DNA from 2 places in the Paraburkholderia phytofirmans OLGA172 genome. Region 2 is predicted to be linked to the other one. Evidence: predicted binding sites of a transcription regulator. Region 2 holds the regulator's gene; the other holds the start of a gene.
What was found. The regulator LexA, encoded in region 2, represses DNA repair genes until DNA is damaged. The targets are predictions, from matches to a motif close to ACTGTATNNNNATACAGT.
Positions count from the first base shown of each region.

Region 1: a site for LexA is predicted at 3,211-3,228, ahead of recA (recombinase RecA). Genes of this name have one in related genera too.

Region 1 covers NZ_CP014578.1:3,914,404-3,925,175, reverse strand. Annotated here, with positions in the region: gene AYM40_RS17215 (MFS transporter) at 1-515, opposite strand, end outside; gene AYM40_RS17210 (sensor histidine kinase) at 747-2,285, opposite strand; gene AYM40_RS17205 (response regulator transcription factor) at 2,295-3,077, opposite strand; gene recA (recombinase RecA) at 3,320-4,396, shown strand; gene recX (recombination regulator RecX) at 4,404-5,090, shown strand; gene AYM40_RS17190 (DUF2889 domain-containing protein) at 5,259-6,008, shown strand; gene sucC (ADP-forming succinate--CoA ligase subunit beta) at 6,005-7,174, shown strand; gene sucD (succinate--CoA ligase subunit alpha) at 7,355-8,236, shown strand; gene AYM40_RS17175 (TerC family protein) at 8,381-9,085, shown strand; gene AYM40_RS17170 (pilin) at 9,289-9,912, shown strand; gene AYM40_RS17165 (PglL family O-oligosaccharyltransferase) at 10,049-10,772, shown strand, end outside.
Region 2 covers NZ_CP014578.1:2,165,414-2,176,185, reverse strand. Annotated here, with positions in the region: gene cysW (sulfate ABC transporter permease subunit CysW) at 1-482, opposite strand, end outside; gene cysT (sulfate ABC transporter permease subunit CysT) at 479-1,381, opposite strand; gene AYM40_RS09305 (sulfate ABC transporter substrate-binding protein) at 1,559-2,608, opposite strand; gene lexA (transcriptional repressor LexA) at 2,922-3,572, shown strand; gene AYM40_RS09295 (hypothetical protein) at 3,630-3,974, shown strand; gene AYM40_RS09290 (DUF2939 domain-containing protein) at 4,178-4,822, shown strand; gene AYM40_RS09285 (universal stress protein) at 4,946-5,410, opposite strand; gene AYM40_RS09280 (ATP-binding protein) at 5,609-6,952, opposite strand; gene AYM40_RS09275 (response regulator) at 6,952-7,611, opposite strand; gene AYM40_RS09270 (TolC family protein) at 7,826-9,316, shown strand; gene AYM40_RS09265 (efflux RND transporter periplasmic adaptor subunit) at 9,306-10,433, shown strand; gene AYM40_RS09260 (efflux RND transporter permease subunit) at 10,430-10,772, shown strand, end outside.

The DNA of each region.
Region 1 (10,772 bases), 1.7 Mb from region 2:
AGGAACAGGCCGAGCGTGGCAGTCGTCTGGATCCACGCGGTGTAGAACCCGCGGCGTCCCTGAGGCGCATGTTCCGCGACATAGGTTGCCGCGCCGCCGTATTCGCCGCCGAGTGCGAGGCCCTGCAGCAAGCGCATCGCGATGAAGATCACCGGCGACGCCATGCCGATCGACGCGTAGCCGGGCAGGAAGCCGACCAGGAAGGTCGACAGGCCCATAATCACGATCGTGATGAGGAACGTGTATTTGCGCCCGACCATATCGCCGAGGCGTCCGAATACGATCGCGCCGAATGGCCGCACCGCGAATCCCGCGGCGAAGCTGAGGAGCGTGAAGATGAACGCGGCAGTCGGATTGACGCCGGAGAAGAAGCTCTTGCTGATGAAAATCGCAAGTGAGCCGGCCAGATAGAAGTCGTACCACTCGAAAACCGTACCCAGCGACGATGCGAAGATTACCCGCTTCTCATCGCGCGTCATCGGCACGTGCGAGATTTGCCCGCCAACGGTAGCCATATGTCGTCTCCAATATTGATATGTGCACGCGGTTCGCCGGCAAAGGCGTTCCCGTGCAACCGATTATTGGAGTGGAAACTTACGGCGTACTGACGTGACGGGGTGAAATGGCAGCTTCGGGCGTGTAGGGGAAAATTCAATCAAAAAACGGTAACGTACCGCTAAATTCTTATAAGATTTGCCAAAATTATCTCAATATGGCGGCAGCGCCATGTGCGGGCCGTTGCGCCCTTAGGGTAAGTCCCGTGCCCGTTCGAGTACCTGCAAGCTGACACGCACAAGCGTTCCGGCCAGCCGCGGCGAGGTTTGATAGACGTTATCGTCGATCGTCATTTCTCCGCCGTGCATCGTCGCGATCTCGCGGACGATCGCGAGCCCAAGGCCGCTGCCGTCGCCTTCGCGGCCGAGAATCCGGTAAAAACGCTCGACCACCCGCGAGCGCTCGGCCACCGGAATGCCGAGTCCGGTGTCTTCCACTTCCAGATGCACGCGCCGCGCCGTCGCGTCGTGCCGCACCCGTACGGTGATCCGCCCGCCAGCCGGCGTGTAGCGGATCGCGTTGTCGATCAGATTCGACAACATTTCCCGCAACATGACCGGGTTGCCGTCGACTTCGACGGGTTCTTCGGGCGCTTCGTAGCCGAGGTCCATCTGCTTGGCGAGCGCGGCCTGAACCCAGTCGCGCACGGCGTTGCGGGCCACCTCGGTCACCTCGACCGGCGTGAAAATCTGGCCCGACATGCGGTTTTCCGCGCGCGCCAGCGCCAGCAACTGGGTGACGAGACGCGCCGCATGCTCCGAACTCGTGGCGATCTGTTCGAGCGAGCGGTGAACTTCCGCGGAGGCGTCCTGGCGCAGCGCAAGCTCGGCCTGGGTGCGCAGACCGGCAAGCGGCGTTTTCATCTGATGCGCGGCGTCGGCGATAAAGCGCTTCTGCAACTCCATGTTCTGTTCGAGGCGTGTCAGCAGATCGTTGAACGACGTCACCAGCGGCTCGATTTCCGGCGGCGCGCGGCGGGCTTCGAGCGGCGACAGATCGTCCGGGCGGCGCGCGCGAATATGCGCCTGCAGGGCGTGCAGAGGCGCGAGTCCGCGCGACAGGCCGAACCACACCAGCAGGATCGCCAGCGGCAGGATCACGAACTGCGGCAGGATCACGCCTTTGATGATGTCGTTGGCAAGCTGGCTGCGTTTGTCGAGCGTCTCGGCGACCTGCACCAGCACGGGTTGAGCGCCGCGCGTCTGCGGAAACTCGACGGTCGTATAGGCGACGCGGATATCGTTGCCGCGCAGCACGTCGTCGCGGAATTCGACGAGGCCGGGCGGCGGCCGGTCTTCCTCGTGCGGCAGCGGCATGTCGCGCTCGCCGCCCACCAGTTCGCCGCGCGTGCCGAGCACCTGATAGAACACGCTGTCGACGTTGTCGGCGCGCAGAAAGTCGCGGGTGGAGTCGGGTAGCGACAGCTCCGCCACGCCGTTGATCGGGTGGATCTGGCGGGCGAGCACGTAGGCGTCGGTTTCGAGCGCACGGTCGAACGGGCCGTTGGCGATCGACTTGGCGACCAGGTAGGTGACCGCAAGGCTCATCGGCCAAAGCAGCAGCAGCGGCGCCAGCATCCAGTCGAGAATCTCGCCGAACAGCGAGCGCGGGCGTGCTTCGGCGGCGGCTTCGGTCTCGTCGGGCGGGGCGAACGGATTGGCGTAGCGCTCGTCGCGCGCCTCGTCGAGGTCCGCCGCGTGCGCCGTAGCGCGGTCTGCGCGTGCGGACATGGGCGTCCTCTATTTGTAGTGATGGCTCGCCGGCATCGCGGCCGACGAGGGCGATGCCGGCGGTTCTGGCTCGGCCGGAGCATGCGGCGCGGGCGCGTTGGCGCTCACGTTCGTGTTCGAGGGTAGGGCGGCTTTCTCGAGGCAGTACCCGAGGCCCCGCACGGTGATGATGCGCACGCCGCTCGGCTCGATCTTCTTGCGCAGCCGGTGCACGTAGACTTCGATCGCGTTATTGCTGACTTCCTCGCCCCATTCGCACAGATGGTCGACGAGCTGTTCCTTCGATACCAGCCGCCCGATCCGTTGCAGCAGCACTTCGAGCAGACCGAGTTCGCGCGCCGACAGGTCGATCACCTGCTCGTTGACATAGGCGATCCGGCCGACCTGATCGAACGACAGCGAACCGTGCCGCACCACCGTCGGGCCACCGCCCGCGCCGCGCCGGGTCAGCGCGCGCACGCGCGCCTCGAGCTCGTTCAGTGCGAAGGGTTTGGCCATGTAGTCGTCGGCGCCCAGGTCGAGGCCTTTGACGCGTTCGTCGACGCTGTCCGCGGCGGTGAGGATCAGCACCGGCACGTTCGAATTGCGGGCGCGCAGGCGGCGCAGCACCTCGAGCCCGGACATGCGCGGCAGGCCCAGATCGAGGATCAGCAAGTCGAAAGTTTGCATCGACAGGGCGGTGTCGGCCTCGACGCCGTTCTTCACGTGATCGACGGCATAGGCCGATTGGCGGAGTGATCGAACCAGACCGTCCGCGAGTATGCTGTCGTCTTCGGCAATCAGAATTCGCATGGTGCGCCAACCTGGCGTTGCCGGCGCCGTGGGGTGTCCCCGGCGCACAGCGGTCTCCGAAAATTATTGTGGGTAGTTGGGCAGCGCGACGGTAAAAATGCGCGTTCGCATGAGAATCGCGCTTGCCAAAACTACTGTTTTTTTATACAGTGTCTGGGTTTCGTGTGCTGTCCTTCAAGAATCTTGAAAAGGCGGGCCGCACATCTGCCTCAGACGCCGTTCATCATAGCAAAGGACGATTCATGGAAGAAAGCAAGAAAGGCTCGGCTGGACTGACTGCTGAAAAGAGCAAGGCACTCGCTGCCGCGCTTGCGCAGATCGAAAAGCAGTTCGGCAAAGGGTCGGTCATGCGGCTCGGCGCAGGTGAGGTAGTCGAAGACATCCAGGTGGTCTCAACCGGATCGCTCGGCCTCGACATCGCGCTGGGCGTCGGCGGTTTGCCGCGTGGCCGTGTGGTCGAAATTTATGGCCCGGAATCGTCCGGTAAAACCACGCTGACGCTGCAAGTCATCGCCGAAATGCAGAAGATCGGCGGCACGGCAGCGTTTATCGACGCGGAACACGCGCTGGATATCCAGTACGCGGGCAAGCTCGGCGTGAACGTGAACGACCTGCTGGTTTCGCAGCCGGACACCGGCGAACAGGCGCTCGAAATCGCCGACGCACTGGTGCGCTCGGGCTCGATCGACATGATCGTGATCGACTCGGTCGCGGCACTCGTGCCGAAGGCTGAAATCGAAGGCGAAATGGGCGACTCGCTGCCGGGTCTGCAAGCGCGTCTGATGTCGCAAGCGCTGCGCAAGCTCACCGGCACGATCAAGCGCACGAACTGCCTCGTGATCTTCATCAACCAGATCCGTATGAAGATCGGCGTGATGTTCGGCAACCCGGAAACCACCACGGGTGGTAACGCGCTGAAGTTCTACGCGTCGGTGCGTCTGGACATTCGCCGGATCGGTTCGATCAAGAAGAACGACGAAGTGATCGGCAACGAAACGCGCGTGAAGGTCGTGAAGAACAAGGTGTCGCCACCGTTCCGGGAAGCGATTTTCGACATCCTGTACGGCGAAGGCATTTCGCGTCAGGGTGAAGTCATCGACCTCGGCGTGCAAGCGAAGATCGTCGACAAGGCCGGCGCCTGGTATAGCTACAACGGCGAACGGATCGGTCAGGGTAAGGACAACGCGCGTGAATTCCTGCGCGAAAATCCGGACATCGCCCGTGAGATCGAAAACCGCATTCGTGAATCGCTGGGCGTGAATGCCATGGCAGAAGCGGCGACGGGCGTAAGCGCCGAAGTCGCGGGCGAAGAAGAGTAACCAGCACGTGATACGCAAGGGCCGGCCGCTGTCCAGCGCTGCCAACGCAGGACGCAACGCGGACGGCCCGCGTGACGACGACGCCGATCCTTTCGAGTCGTTCGATGCGCACGATCGCGCCGAAGGTCGTCAGCCGCAGTCTGATTCTTCTGCAGAAGCTGCAGCGGATCCATCCGAAACCACTTACACCCGCTCGCGCCGCACACCTGGCGAGGCGAAGCCGGGGCAGGACGATGCAAAAAAATCCCAACGCCCGGCCCGTTCGCTCAAAGGACGTGCGCTCGGCTATTTGTCGCGGCGTGAATACAGCCGCTCCGAACTGGCGCGCAAGCTGAAGCCGTTCGTCGAAGAAACCGATTCGCTCGACACCTTGCTCGATTCGCTGGAGGCCGAAAACTGGCTGTCCGATTCGCGTTTTGCTGAAAGCCTGGTCCATCGGCGCTCGTCGCGGTTGGGCGCGAGCCGGATTGTCGGCGAATTGAAGCAGCACGCGGTGGACCAAACGCTGGTCGAAGAAGCCAGTGCGCAACTGCGCGAAACCGAACTCGCGCGAGCCCAAGCCGTCTGGCGGAAGAAATTCAGCCAACTGCCCGAAACGCCCGCCGAGCGGGCCAGGCAGGCGCGCTTTCTGGCATCGCGCGGTTTCTCGGGCGCCACGATCGGCAAAATTCTCAAAGGGTTCGACGAGGAATGAAGCGGCGAGTCGCTGCGAGGCCGCGGCAGAACCCCGCCGCCAGCCGCACTTTGAGATAAGGCCGTCCGCGCTGAACCGCCCGCCGGGCGGCCCTGCGCATTCCCACCTGTCTCAAATACCCAGTATGCTAAAATTCGGGGGTTTTCCAAACCGGCCTTCCCTTTCCGCATGCCGCTCTCCCCGCCAGTGTCCCGTCAGTTGCGCCACCGTCGCGCAATCAGAGCGGAAGCCTATGAGCGAGCCGATGGCCTGTGGGATGTGGAAGCGTGCTTGACCGACGAAAAACCGCGCGATGTGGTGCTTGCGTCGGGCGTCCGGCCCAATGGTCAGCCGATCCATGAACTCTGGCTTCGCATCACCATCGATCGCAAGCTCAACGTCGTCGACGCCGAAGCGTCGTCCGACTGGGTGCCCTATCCAGGGTTGTGCCAAGCCAGCAATCCCGCCTACCGTGCCCTCATCGGGCTCAATCTGTTCCGCAACTTCCGTCGCGATGCTGCCCGTTTGCTGGCCGGCACGGCTGGCTGCACGCATCTCACCGAGTTGTGCGCGCTTTTGCCGACCGCTGCAATCCAGGCGTTCGCCGGCGACGTGTGGAACACCAATGAAGACACGCCGGGCGCGACGGCAAAGTCAGGGACCGAGCAGGCCACAAGTGCAGACAGCACAGACGAGCATTCCAACAACAAACCGCCATTCCAGTTGGGACGCTGCCACGCGCTGCGTTTCGACGGCGAGGCGGTGCAACAGTTTTATCCGCGCTGGTATGGCCGCGCTCCGTATACAGCGGATCGCGCGGCATCGTCAGGCGACGGGGCAGTCCGCCAGACAGGTGAGGGCGGCAACGCGTCCGGCATGAACGACGGCAGCGGAAACGATGTTCAATCCAACTCTCAGACTGAAGGGAATCACGCATGAAGATTCACGAGTACCAGGGTAAGGAAATCCTGCGGAAATTCGGCGTCGCGGTACCGCGCGGCAAGCCGGTCTTCTCGGTGGATGATGCGGTCAAGGCCGCGGAAGAGCTTGGCGGCCCGGTATGGGTCGTGAAGGCTCAGATCCACGCGGGTGGCCGTGGCAAGGGCGGCGGCGTGAAGGTCGCCAAGTCGCTGGATCAGGTTCGCGAGTATTCGCAACAGATCCTCGGCATGCAGCTCGTCACGCACCAGACCGGTCCGGAAGGCCAGAAGGTGAATCGTCTGCTGATCGAAGAAGGCGCTGACATCAAGAAGGAACTGTATGTCGGCCTGGTGATCGATCGCGTTTCGCAGAAGATCGTCGTGATGGCATCGAGCGAAGGCGGCATGGACGTCGAAGAAGTCGCGGAAAAGACGCCTGAGCTGATCCACAAGATCGCCGTCGATCCGTCGACCGGTCTGAAAGACGCCGAAGCCGACGAGCTCGCCACGAAGATCGGCGTGCCCGCCGCTTCGCTGCCGCAAGCACGCGCGATCCTGCAAGGCCTGTACAAGGCATTCTGGGAAACCGACGCATCGCTGGCCGAAATCAACCCGCTGATCCTGACCGGCGACGGCAAGGTCATCGCGTTGGACGCCAAGTTCAACTTCGATTCGAACGCACTGTTCCGTCACCCGGAAATCGTCGCGTATCGCGATCTGGACGAAGAAGATCCGGCTGAAGTCGAAGCGTCGAAGTTCGACCTCGCTTACATCTCGCTCGACGGCAACATCGGCTGCCTCGTGAACGGCGCTGGCCTCGCAATGGCAACGATGGACACCATCAAGCTGTTCGGCGGCGAACCGGCGAACTTCCTGGACGTGGGCGGTGGCGCCACGACCGAGAAGGTCACGGAAGCGTTCAAGATCATGCTGAAGAACCCGAACCTGACCGCGATTCTGGTCAACATTTTCGGCGGCATCATGCGCTGCGACGTGATCGCGGAAGGCGTGATCGCGGCGTCGAAGGCCGTGTCGCTGAAGGTGCCGCTCGTGGTCCGCATGAAGGGCACGAACGAAGACCTGGGCAAGAAGATGCTCGCTGAATCCGGCCTGCCGATCATTGCGGCAGACAGCATGGAAGAAGCGGCTCAGAAGGTTGTCGCGGCTGCCTCGGGCAAGGCGTAAGCCGAGCTGGGCGTTTATGAGGCGGCTGTAGCCAGGCCGCTTTTGCCTGGCTGTTTTTACCAGACTGCTTCTACCAGGATTAACCAGGATTACGAATGGCGGCGCGTGAGCGACGCGGGCGGAGAACATCCCGCCTCTCGCGGCGCCATCGCGCGACGCCAAACGAACAGAGGTCAATACATGTCGATTCTGATTAACAAAGACACCAAGGTCATCACGCAGGGCATCACCGGCAAGACCGGTCAGTTCCACACGCGTGCTTGCCGTGAATACGCAAACGGCCGCGAAGCGTTCGTTGCGGGCGTGAACCCGAAGCGCGCCGGCGAAGACTTCGAAGGCATTCCTATCTACGCTAGCGTCGCTGAAGCCAAGGCTGAAACGGGCGCGACCGTGTCGGTGATTTACGTTCCGCCGGCAGGCGCTGCTGCTGCGATCTGGGAAGCGGTCGAAGCCGACCTGGATCTCGCAATCTGTATCACGGAAGGCATCCCTGTCCGCGACATGATCGAGCTCAAGGCCCGCATGCGTGCCGAAAACCGCAAGACGCTGCTGCTCGGACCGAACTGCCCGGGCACGATCACGCCGGACGAGCTGAAGATCGGCATCATGCCGGGTCACATCCACCGCAAGGGCCGCATCGGCGTCGTGTCGCGTTCGGGCACGCTGACCTATGAAGCAGTCGGCCAATTGACGGCGATCGGCCTTGGCCAATCGTCGGCAGTCGGTATCGGCGGCGACCCGATCAACGGTCTGAAGCACATTGACGTGATGAAGATGTTCAACGACGATCCGGAAACGGACGCCGTCATCATGATCGGCGAGATCGGCGGTCCGGACGAAGCGAATGCTGCTGAGTGGATCAAGGACAACATGAAGAAGCCGGTGGTTGGCTTTATCGCTGGTGTTACGGCACCTCCGGGCAAGCGCATGGGCCACGCCGGCGCGCTGATCTCGGGCGGTGCGGACACGGCTGAAGCCAAGCTGGAAATCATGGAAGCTTGCGGCATCAAGGTCACGAAGAACCCGTCGGAAATGGCGCGTCTTCTGAAGGCGATGCTGTAAAAACGAAATTCGCGCGCAGTCATGGCGCGTTTTTGATACGCTTACGAAATCCTTTCGTGAGTGGGCAGTCTTAAAAGCGGGGGAGTGTAGACTCCCCCGCTTTTTTATTGCCCGCGCGTCCGATTCCTTCTTGCTCTTTCACTCATGCTCGAGTTTTTCGCCACGCTCCATTGGGGCGCAGTCGTTCAGATCATCGTCATCGACATCCTGCTGGGTGGCGACAACGCCGTGGTGATCGCGCTTGCCTGCCGCAACCTCCCGGCCGAGCAGCGTACCAAGGGCGTGCTGTGGGGCACGGCCGGTGCGATTTTGCTGCGCGTGGCGCTGATTGCGTTTGCCGTGGCGCTGCTCGACGTGCCGTTGCTGAAATTCACCGGCGGCCTGTTGCTGCTGTGGATCGGCGTGCGCCTGATGGCGCCTGCGCATGACGTCCACGAGAATATCAAGCCGGCCGATAAGCTGATGTCGGCGATCAAGACCATCATCATCGCGGATGCGGTGATGAGCCTCGACAACGTGATCGCAATTGCTGGCGCGGCTGAGGCGGCCGACCCCGAACATCGCCTCGCGCTAGTGATTTTCGGCCTGGTGGTGAGTATTCCGCTGATCGTGTGGGGCAGCCAGTTGGTGCTGAAGCTGCTCGACCGTTTTCCGATCGTCATCACGCTCGGCGCTGCGCTGCTCGGCTGGATCGCGGGTGGCCTGATTATCAACGACCCGGCCGGCGACCGTTGGCCGATCCTCGATGCGCCGGTGGCCGAGTACGGCATGAGCATCGCGGGCGCGCTGTTCGTCGTGATCCTCGGTTATCTGCTCAAGCGCCGCAACGCGAAGCGAGCGGCGGCTTAAGCTGACCTCAGCCGGAACCCTGGCCGATGCGCCACGGCAACGGTGCGGTGGCCTGAACATGGAACCGCACCAGCACCGACTTCCGCTGCACTAGCGCAACGTTAGCCATTCGGCTGACTGTGTGGAACGCGCACCGCTGGCTACGATTGAAACGCCTGTCCCCGATTCGAGGGGCAGGCGTTTTTCGTTTCAGGAGCCTGCCGATGATCGTTACTTTGCCTTACTGCCCTTATTCACAGTCCACGCTTTCTCCGCGGAACGCGTTCGAACGAGCGCGCTGGACCGAGCGGCTCGCACGTGCCTGCCGCTGCTTTAGTTTCGGCTTCACGCTGATCGAGTTGATGATCGTGCTGGCGATTGTCGGCGTAATCGCCGCCTATGCGATTCCGGCATATCAGGACTATCTGGCCCGCAGCCGCGTAGGGGAGGGTCTCTCGTTAGCTGCATCCGCGCGGCTCGCGGTGTCCGAAAACGCCGCTAGCGGGAATGCGTTCGGCGGCGGTTATGCGTCACCGCCTGCTACCCGCAACGTCGAATCTGTTCATGTCGACGACGACACCGGCCAGATCACCGTTGCTTTCACGACGCGCGTCGCGTCTTCCGGTTCGAACACGCTGACCCTGGTACCCTCGGTGCCGGACAATGCCGACGCACCGACTGCGCGGATCGCCTTGAGCAAGGGCGCCGTGCAGGCGGGTGCGGTCACCTGGGAGTGCTTCGCCGGCGGCAAAACGGCTTCGTCGTTGCCTGCGCCAGGCGCCGGGCCCGCACCGGCCGATGCGCCGTCCTTGCCGTCGAATCTTGCGCCGCCGGAGTGCCGTTCGTAAGCCACGGTGCGGGTGATCGGATGAGTTGTTATCCGGACGTAAAACACTGATTTTCGGGATATTTCAGCCCAGCCGGCGCACAGCAGGAGAATTTTTTTGTATAGTGCGCCGGTTGCTGACGCCCTCCGGTTACTCGATGCCCACCCCATTTGCGCGCTACCTGTCTCTCATTCTGTTGGCTCTCGCGTTGGTGCTGCCTTATGCAGTTGCCAACCACACGTATCCGATTCCGACCTTCTACGCTGAATTCACGGCGCTCGCGTTGTATTTGCTGACGGGCGCGGGTGTCGTGCTGCTAGTGGGGACGGCCAGGCCGCGCGTGGTCTTCGCGTCGCCGGTTGTCGCGCTGGTGCCCTTGCTGTTCGGGCTGGTGCTGGTGGCGCAGTCGGTGCTGCTGCCGGTCTCGCAGCCCTCGATGAACTGGCTCGGCGGCGGTTACCTGCTCGCCGCGTTCATGGCGACACACGCCGGCTACGGTTTCACACGCGCCAAGCTGAACGAAACGGCGCTGCGCTGGGCGGCTGGGGCGTTGATCGTCGGTGGCCTGTTCGCGGTGTTCTGCCAGGTGATCCAGTTGTTTCACCTCGAAACGCGCGTGTCGCCGCTGGTCGTCGCCTATAACGTGACCGTCGAGCGGCGGCCGTTCGGCAATATGGCGCAGGCGAATCACCTCGCCACCTATATCGCCTTCGCGATGGCCGGTGCGCTGTTCCTCGTGCAGACACGGCGCATTGCCGTCAGCATCTGGCTGCTCGTGTCGACGATTTTCGCCATTGGACTGGCGTTGACCGTGTCGCGCGGCCCCTGGCTGCAGATGGGCGTGATCGTGTTGGCGGGTCTCTGGATGGCCTTCGCGCAGA
Region 2 (10,772 bases):
ATCTGCACGTTATGGTCTTGCAGCCACGGGCCGAACCAGCCTTGCGCGCCGAACATCAGCACGTAGATCAAGCCGGAAATCACCGGCGAGACCGAGAACGGCAGATCGATCAACGTGGTCAGCAATGCCTTGCCGCGGAAGTCGAACTTGGCGATACACCATGACGCGGCGAGGCCGAATACGAGATTCAGCGGCACCGCGATGGCAGCTGTAATCACGGTAAGTTTGATGGCCGACAACGCATCCGGGTCGGCAAGCGATTCCAGATAGAAGCCGATCCCCTTGTTCAAGGCCTGATAGAACACGGCGACGAGCGGCACGACCAGGAACAGCGCGAGAAACAGCAACGCGACGCCGGTCAGAATCCAGCGCACGACGGGCGGCTCGGTGACCGGATCGGGCCGGCGCGCGACATTGAGCGGCGCGCGCGGCGCCAGGGCAACAGCAGCGGCATCCACACCATTCAGGGAGTTGCGGCTCATTGCACACCTCCGCCGACACCGATCGCCGCCACGCTGGCAACGGCAGGCGCCGGGCCTGCGCCGCCACGGCCCGTCCGGCGCTGCAGATACCACTGCAGCGTATTGATCAGCAACAGCATCAGGAACGACACCACCAGCATCACGACCGCGATGGCGGTGGCGCCGGCGTAATCGTATTGTTCGAGCTTGGTGATGATCAGCAGCGACGTGATTTCCGATTTCATCGGCACGTTACCGGCGATGAAAATCACCGAGCCGTACTCGCCGAGCGCCCGCGCGAAGGCCAGCGCGAAGCCTGTCAGCAAGGCTGGGAATACGGCCGGCAGCACCACGCGGCGAAACGTCAGCCAGCGCGACGCGCCAAGGCAGGCGGCCGCTTCTTCCTGCTCGCGCTCGAACTCTTCGAGCACCGGCTGCACGGTCCGCACGACAAACGGCAAGCCGATGAAGGTCAGCGCGATCAGCACACCGGCTGGCGTGAAGGCGATCTTGATGCCGAGCGGTTCGAGAAACTGCCCGATCCAGCCGTTGCCCGCATACACCGCCGCAAGCGAAATACCGGCCACGGACGTCGGCAGAGCAAACGGCAGATCGACCACCGCATCGACGATGCGCTTGAACGGGAACGTATAACGCACCAGCACCCACGCGACCAGAAAACCGAACACGGCGTTGATCAGCGCGCCGCCGAGGGCCGAGAAAAACGTCAGGCGATACGACGCGAGCACGCGCGGCGACGTGACCGCGCGCACGAACTGAGCCCAGTCGAGCGTCGCGGTCTTGAGAAAGGTCGCCGCAAGCGGAATCAGCACCACGAGGCTCAAATAAGCGACCGTGATGCCGAGTGTCAGGCCGAAACCGGGCAAGGCACTCGGTTTTCGGAAGGTCAGCGTCGTCATGCTCAGTACTCTTTCAGGGTTGATGCCGGTGGCTCTTTTTTCGGCCGCCTGGCTGGCCACAAGCGCGCCGGGCGGGCGCGCTTAATGGCGAGGTGTGACTCACATGTCTAACTTCAACGTCTAACTGCGACGTCTTACTGCGTATCTCGTCCCGCCGTGTGCCGCGCTGTGTGGCCGTTACTGCGGCGAGTAAATCGAATCGAACACGCCGCCGTCGGCAAAGTGCGTCTTCTGCGCGTTCGCCCAGCCGCCGAACGAATCGTCCACCGTGTACAGCTTCAGCTTCGGAAACTTCGAGGTCAGCTCGGCCGGCACCTTGTTCGAACGCGGGCGGTAGAAGTTCTTCGCTGCGATTTCCTGACCTTGCTCGCTGTACAGGAAGTTCAGATACGCTTCGGCCAGCTTGCGCGTGCCGTGCTTGTCGACGACCTTGTCCACCACCGCAACCGGCGGCTCGGCCAGAATGCTCACCGACGGCACGACGATTTCAAACTTGTCCGGACCGAATTCCTTCAGCGACAGGAACGCTTCGTTTTCCCACGCGATCAGCACGTCGCCGATTCCGCGTTGCACGAAGCTGGTGGTCGCGCCGCGCGCGCCCGAATCCAGCACGCCGGCATTCTTATAGAGCTTGCCGACGAATTCCCTGGCCTTCTGATCGTTGCCGCCCGGCTGATGTTCGGCATAGGCCCATGCGGCCAGGTAGTTCCAGCGCGCGCCACCCGATGTCTTCGGATTCGGCGTGACGATCGACACACCCGGCTTGATCAGATCGTCCCAATCCTTGAGGTGCTTCGGGTTGCCCTTGCGCACCAGAAACACGATCGTCGACGTGTACGGCGAGGCGTTGTCCGGCAAACGCTTTTGCCAGCCTTTGTCGAGCAAACCCTTGTTGGCCAGCGCGTCGATGTCGTAGGCAAGAGCCAGCGTCACGACGTCCGCCTGCAAACCGTCCAGCACCGAGCGTGCTTGCGCACCCGAGCCGCCGTGCGACTGCCTGAAGGTGACCGTCTCGCCCGTTTTGGCCTTCCATTCCTTGCCGAATGCCTGATTGACGTCCTGGTACAGCTCGCGTGTCGGGTCGTACGAGACGTTCAGCAGCGTCGTCTCGGCTGCATGCCCCTGTGTCGTGACGCCGAGCGCGGCGATCGTGCCGGCTGCGCCCAATGCGAGCGCCGCGATGAGTTGTCTGGTCCTGCCTGCCAGCCCCGTGCCTTGATGGTTCATGCCAACTTTCTCCGCGTTGTGGTCCGCTGAAACAGCGTGGTGTTGTTTTGCGTCGCGGTCACGTGCACATGAGCGCCAACTCGAAGGGCAGTCTATCGAAGCGCTTTCATCATTAATAATAATGTTTCTTCATTTTTTAATACGCAAAAGTGGTAATGACGGCCAGATAAGGCGTTGCAGCACGAAAATGGGTATTAAGACATCCATTTCCGACGCTGGAACGCCACCCCGGGCCGCGAACTTAAAGTAAAGCTTGAATTGCGCGGAATACTGTATAAAAATACAGTCACCTGTTCATACATACAGTAGCGCCATGACCAAACTCACCGCACGACAGCAGCAGGTTTTCGATCTGATCCGCCGGGCCATCGAACGCACCGGCTTTCCGCCCACCCGCGCGGAGATCGCCGCCGAGCTGGGGTTCAGTTCGGCCAACTCGGCAGAAGAACATTTGCGGGCGCTGGCTCGCAAGGGCGTGATCGAACTCGCGGCCGGCGCATCGCGCGGCATTCGTCTGCTGGCGGGGCCGGAAGATTCGCCGTACCAGTTCACGCTGCCGCACGCCAGCATCATGCAACTGTCGCTGCCGCTGATCGGCCGCGTTGCAGCGGGTAGCCCGATCCTTGCGCAGGAACATATCTCGCAGCACTACGCGTGCGACCCGGCGCTGTTCTCGAGCAAGCCGGACTATCTGCTGAAGGTACGTGGGCTGTCCATGCGCGACGCGGGCATCTTCGACGGCGACCTGCTCGCGGTGCAGAAGAAAAGCGAAGCCAAAGACGGCCAGATCATCATCGCGCGCTTGGGCGACGAGGTGACGGTCAAGCGCTTGAAGCGCCGGCCGAACGGTATCGAGCTGATCGCCGAGAACCCCGACTACGACAACATCTTCGTTGAAACCGGCAGTGCGGAGTTCGCGCTCGAGGGTATCGCCGTCGGGCTGATCCGCCCGGGTGAGTTCTAACCCCCGCTCGTGCTCCACCCCAAAGCTGCCCTAACGTTGAATCGCCTGGAGAGACTCATGGAACGCCTTGCCCGCCTGCTGCCTTTTCGCCAGTTCGGTCGTTTGCGCCATCTGCGCAAACTGGTGCCCTGCTCACTGATCGAGGCGTCCTCGGCGAGTACTCCATCGCTGTTCGACACGCCGGCCGGCGTATCGGGCTTGCCCTCCTCGCTGCCGGCTTTTGCTCGCGTGTCGTTGAATTCGGGGCTGAATACGGCTGAACCTGCGCGTCGCGCGCCGGTGCGCGTCTATCACGGGCCGTCACGGCTGATCATGGTCGGCACGGTAGACGCCGTGTGCCGCATGATCGATCGTTGCATCGCCGACGAGGCCAATGTGCACGGCGCGGTGTTCGAATCATAAGCGGCACTGCGGCTGCACTGCCCGTGCACTGCATTCCACTGCGGCTGTGCGGCTGTGCGGCGAGCGGCCAGCGGCATGCGGCGTGCGAAGCGCGGCCTAAGGTCTTTCGGCCGCCCGCGGCCTCTCGGATATGGCATCGTCTGGGATCGTTTTCGCGTGGCCGCGGTCCACGTTAGATCACACCTGATGGAGAATCCCACCCGATGGCAGTTTCAACTCGCACGAGACGCAGCGGCATCCGGCCGCTGATTGTCGCTTTGATTGCAATTGTGGTGATTGCCTTGTTGGGGTTCGGTTACGCGTCGCCCTACATGGCGCTGAATAACCTTAAACGCGCGGCGGATGCGCGTGATGTGCAAACCGTCAATGAATACGTCGACTTTCCCGCATTGCGCGAGAGCCTGAAGCAGCAGGTCACCGGTTTGTTAACACGTCGGCTCGACGCGCATGGCAGCGGCAATCCGTTCGCCACGATTGGCGCAATGATCGGCGCGGCATTGATTGGTCCGCTGGTCGACGCTTATGCGACTCCCGACGGCGTTGCGGCATTGCTGAACGGCATGCCGCCGCGCGGCAACCCGGGCGAACGGCCGCCTGTTCCGCCGGTCTCAGCGGCGCCCGCACCGGAACCCGCGCCCCCTGTTGCCGGCAATACGGCCAACGGCACAGCTAATAACGAGAACAACGCGACGCCACCGCAACCACCGCAAACCACTGCGGGCTATCGCAGCCTGAACGAATTCGTCGTTACCTATCAGCATGGCGCCGGTGACGCGCGTTACTCGGCGATCTTGCGGCGCGAAGGCTTGTTCACATGGAAGCTGGCCGCGGTCAATCTGAACGAGTGATCGTCTGGCAGGCGCTATCGACTTGAGCGAATCATAGTTTGACCGACGCGGTCGCCCTGATCGAACGACCGCTCGGCCCACGTGGCCCTTTCAGCCCAGTGCGCGCCCCACCACCGCTGTGCGTCAAGCCGCCGCTTGCTGCTGCTCCTGCGCGGACGAGCACGCCACCAGAATGCTGCACGAGACCCGATCCAGCAGCGGGGTATTCCCCGCACCCATCCACCATCGTGCCAGACCGGTGCGGCAACGATGGCCGACCACCACGAGGTCGACATGCAATTCGTTCGCCAGGTTGGCGATCTCATCGATCGGATGGCCAAACGCAAAATGCCCTTGCGCGGTCACGCCGCGTTCGGTGAGCCAGTCCACCCCTTCCTGCAGGATGTCGCGGGCCGTTTTTTCGAAGCTGCCACAGGCCACATCGGTCAGCAGGCCCGCACTTTGCGCAATGGTCGAGCGCATGTCGACCACTGACAATAAGTGCGTTTCCGCCTTCAGATCCAACGCGAGGTCGGCGCCGCAACGTAACGCTTTGCGGCCTTCGCGCGAGCCGTCGTAGCACAACAGGATTTTTTGGTAGCTCGCCATGATTTTTCTCCCATTCCGCGAGAAGTGCGGTCTGAATGAATCATGGTGCGCCGCAATTCAGGTTGCAAGGGATGGAAAACGCTAAGTGCGCCCTAAACAGGTACGTGTTGGATTCGATCCGCAGGCGCGCCATTTGGCGACATTGTGCTCGGCGAGGTGATGTGGGCGGCCAGCAAGTCGATGAATAGGGGCTGGGGCTCAAGGAAAGCCCAACGCCGTCAGGCCAAAAACCGAAACACACAAACCACTCCGCCCAACATTATTCCGCAAGGAAAGCCCAAGCTGATGCCGCGCGGCGATCCGCGCCACAATCGCCAGCCCAAGCCCGCTGCCCTCGCCCTGGGCTTCCTCCCCGCGATAAAACCGATCGAAAACCCGCTCGATTTCAGCCTCCGGTATCCCGGACCCGCTATCCACCACGTCAAACCCCACCCGCTCGCCAGAGCGCTTCAGAATCAGATCTACACGCCCGCCCCGCGGCGTATGCCGGATCGCGTTGTTGATCAGATTCCCCAGCAACACACTCATCCCATGCGGCTCAGCCAGTACCGTATAAGCATCGTAGTCCGCACGGGCGTCTTCACACTCGAGCCCGAGATCGATCTCCTTGGTCTCCGCGAGCAGCGAAAAATCCCCCACCGCCTGCTCGCCGATGCGGCGCAAACTCACCGACACCATCGACGTCACCGGATGTGCATCCTCACGCGCCAACGTCAACAACTGCTGCACCAGGTGAATGATCCGGTTGACCCGCCCCTCGACGCGCTCCAGCGTTTGCCCTTCGCCCTTTAACGAGCCGTCGCGGGAAGCCGCCTGCAGTTGCAGCTTCAGCGCGGCAAGCGGCGAGCGCAGCTCATGCGCGGCATCGGCGATAAACGTGCGCTGCGCCTGCGAAGCAACGTTCAGGCGTTGCAGCAGATCATTGAGCGCTCCCACCAGCGGCTTGATTTCGACCGGCACGGTGCCGTCAAGACGCAGCGGCTCCAGCGAATCGAGCGACCGGGTCGTCAGCGCGCGCGTCAGCCCGCCGATCGGCGCCAGCCCCTTTGCCACCACCAACAGCACCAGCACGATCGTCACCGGCACCAGCACACCGAGCGGCCACAACGTATGCAGCGCCAGTTGCAGCGCAAGGTCTTCGCGTACGGAGATCGGCTGCGCAACCTGGATATAACGGTCGCGCTGTTCCAACCCGAACGCGCGCCAATGATTCTCGCCGCGCTTGACCGTGCTGAAGCCCGCAGGCAAACGCGAGAATACCGGCGCCTGCATCGAGTGATAAATGAGCTCGCCAGACCGGTCCCAGATCTCGATCACGACCCGATCGTCGGCCAGATCGCCCAGGTCGGGATTGCGATGCTCGCCGTCGCTCGCACCGGCCAGGTTCGATGGCAAGGACAGCGCCACCGTGCGCAGCTCGTAGTCGAACAGTTCACTCGCTTCTTCGCGCGCGGTGTGAAAGATGCCGAAGCCCGCCACGCCCGAAGCCGCGGCCAGCCCGAAAATCAGCCAGCCCAGCAGCCAGCGGCGAATCGACGTCATCAGCACCTCTTCAGACGGTAGCCCACGCCGCGCACGGTCACCACCTGCTCCGCGCCGATCTTGCGCCGCAAACTGTGCACGTGCACTTCGATGGTGTTGCTGCCCACCTCTTCGCCCCAGCCGTATAACTTCTCTTCCAGCTCGGCCTTGGTGAACACGCGCGTGGGTTCTTCGATCAGCGCCTGCAGCAAGGCGAACTCGCGCGGCACGAGCGGCAGCACTGCGCCGCTTTTGGTGACTTCGTGTGCCGCGGGATCGAGTGTGAGTTCGCCGTGCGCATAGATGGGTTGCTTCTGGCCGGTGCGCCGCCGCAACAGCGCGCGCACCCGCGCGGCCAGCTCGTCGAGGTCGAATGGTTTGATCAGATAATCGTCGGCGCCCGCATCGAGGCCGCGAATCCGATCGTCGACCGCATCGCGCGCAGTCAGGATGATCACCGGCGCGGCACCGCCGCTCTTACGGTAGGCATTGAGCACGTCGATGCCGTCCTTCTTCGGCAAGCCAAGATCGAGCAGCACGAGGTCGTAGACGCCGTTACCCAGCGACAACTCTGCCGCGCGGCCGTCTTCGGCCCAGTCGATCGCGTAGCCCGAACGGCGCATTGCGCCCAATACCGTCTCCGCAATCATGTCGTCGTCTTCGACGAGTAGCAGACGCATGGTCTCTCCTCTCTCCAGTTTGCCGGCATTGTCCAGCCCGTTAGCTTAACGCTTCCTTATGTCCTCCTTAAGAGAAGCTTAGGCGACGCTGAAGGGAGGCTTATCGGACGCTTAAATTCCGGTTAAGCGTTCCTTAAGCTCTCCATGAGCAGAATCGGCACCTGTTCTGCGACGTCCGCTCGCGGCTGCCTCACCTTTTTTTCAGGAGCCGGATTTGCCCGTTTTCAACGCCGCCGCAGCGGCCATTTCAGCGGCTTGCTCAGCAGCGAGGCGACCGGTCGGTCTGGCCGCCTCGCTTGCGGCCAGATCGGCGGCCGCCCCCGCAGCACGGTTGCGCGCGCTGGTGCCAATTTGCGCGATGCTGCTCGGCGGATGCGCGTGGTATCACCGCGAACCACTCGCGCCGCAGGATACGTCGACCTCGGCCCGTTCGCTCGAACGCATCCAGATCGATCCGTCGACCATGCCGCTGCCCGAGCTGGCCGCGCATCGTTTCGATCCGTCCGACGGATTCGACATCGACGAAGTCGCCATGCTGGCGGTGGCGAACAATCCCGACCTGAAGCTGGCTCGCGACGACCTCGGCATCGCCCGGGCGCAGGCTTATTCAGCCGGACTGCTGCCCGACCCGCAACTGAGCGTCGCGAGCGACTATCCCGGCGCCGAAGGCTTCACGCGCGCGTTCAATTATGGTTTGAGCATCGACGTGATGGCGATCGTGCTGCGCAGCGCCAACAAACAATCCGCCGACGCGACGGTGGCCAAGACCGATCTCGGCCTGCTGTGGCAGGAATGGCAGATCGTCGCCCAGGCGCGGCAGTTGTTCATCAAGACGCGCTTCCAGCAGGACACGCTGCCGCTGCTGCAACAGCAGCGCGACCTCGCGCGCACGCGCTACGAGCGCATGGCCGAAGCGCACCGCGACGGCAATCTGACCGACGACACGCTGACCGCGGCGCTCACCGCATACAGCGACGCACGCAAGCAGTACACCGACGCCGAACGGGCTGCGGAACAGACTCATCACGATCTGAACGCGCTGCTCGGCCTCTCACCCGAAGTGCAGTTGCAACTTGCCGGCAGCGACGACGCGATCGAACTGCCCGACGCGACGCTCGACGCAGCATTGGCCAAACTCGCCCAACGCCGCCCGGACCTGATCGCACTGCAAGCGGGCTATGAAGCGCAGGAGCAGAAATACCGCGCGGCGATTCTCAGCCAGTTCCCAAGCCTCTCCGTAGGTTTCGTCCGCGCGCGCGACACCTCGAACATTTACACCAGCGGCTTCCAGATCAATCTGAGCCTGCCGATCTTCAATCGTAACCAGGGCAACGTCGCGATCGAAAAAGCGACACGTCAGCGCCTGCGCGATGAATATCAGTCGCGCCTGAACCAGGCGTATGCCGATGTCGCCCATCTGCGTGCGGACGGCGTGATTCTCACGCGGCAGTTGCAGCAGACCGAAGCCGCGCTGCCCGATGTCGATCGCGCCGCGCAACATGCGGCCGCGGCCTACGCTCAGCACAACCTCGTGCTCGGCGCCTATACCGATGCAGAAAGCGCCGCGCTCACCAAACGTGTCGACGTCGCCGCGCTGCGCGAATCGCTCGCCGAACAACGCGTCGGCTTGCAGGCGCTGCTCGGCAGCACGATCCCCGACGCCTTTTCCTCTGCACAGAACTTCACCGAAACTCATGCGAAATAGCCCACTGTCGGCACGGCGGCCGCGCATCGCCTCATATGCGATTTCCCTTGCCTGCGTCGCGCTCATGAGCGCCGCCGTCCATGCGGCCAGCGCAGCCAGTGCGTCCGCCGGCGACGATGCCGCCGACCAAGCCGTCGTATCCGTGCAAACCGTACGGGTGCAGCGTACCGTCATCGCGCAGCCGGTACGCGCCTATGGCATCGTCGCGGCATCCGCGTCGAACCTGACCACGGTCAATTTGCCGTACCTCGCGCGTATCGTGCAGATGCGCGTGCAAGCCGGCCAGAGCGTGACGCGCGGCATGCCGCTTTTCGTCGTGCAAGCGGACCCGGCCGCGGTGCTCGCCACCACCCAGGCAAAAAGCGCCGTGACGCTGGTGCAAGGCGAACTCGCGCGCACGCAATCGCTGTACGACCAAGGGCTTGCCACACAATCGCAACTCGCCGCCGCCCGCAAGGCCGCGGAGGACGCGCAGCAGGCGCTCGCCGCGCAGAACCAGACGGGGGTCGCGAGCGGCAACAAAGTCATCGCGGCGCCGATCGACGGCGTCGTTTTGCAGGTATCGGCGGCCCAGGGCGATCAGGTGCAGGCCGGCGCCGCGATCCTGCAACTGGCCGGCGGTAATGGCCGCGATGCGCGCGCGAACGTGATGCTCGGCGTGGAGCCGTCTGACGTCCCCGCTATCCGTGCCGGCGACACGGTCACGCTGCACGGCCTGTCCACCTCGCTCGCGAAGGCCGCGGTGGACGGTCACGTGGTGCTGGTCGGGGCATCGGTCGATCAGCAAAGCCAGCTCGTCAATATCGGCGCGAACGTCCCGCTCGGACAGAGCGCGTTCATTCCGGGCACGCATGTCAGCGCCGATATCGCGACTCGCAGCGGCACGCATTGGGTCGTGCCGCGTGCCGCCGTGCTGAAAGACGACAAAGGCGCATACGTATTCCAGATCACGCCGCAAAACAAGGCGCGCCGCGTGGCGGTGCTCACGCAGGTCGAAAACGGCGACCGCTACGGCGTGGATGGTCCGATCGACGGCGCAGAAGGCCTCGTCGTCAGCGGCAACTATGAGTTGACGGACGGCATGGCGGTGCGGGCTACTGGAGGCGCGCCGCGATGAATTTCGGTCAATGGATGCAGAAGCACCGGCGCTCGCTGCTGTTCGTGATCGCGCTGCTGGCGATCGCGGGCGCACTGACCGCGTTTCGCCTGCCGATCTCGCTGTTCCCGAACGTCGCGTTTCCGCGCGCCGTCGTCTCGCTCGACGCGGGCGACCGCCCCGCCGAACAGATGGCCACGCTAGTCACGATGCCGGTCGAAGAGGCGCTGCGGCGCGTGCCGAACGTACGCGACGTCGAATCGACTACGAGCCGCGGATCGGCGGAAATCTCGATCAATTTCGACTGGGGCACCGACATGGCACAAGCCACGTTGCAGGCGCAGTCGGCGATCAGCGAGA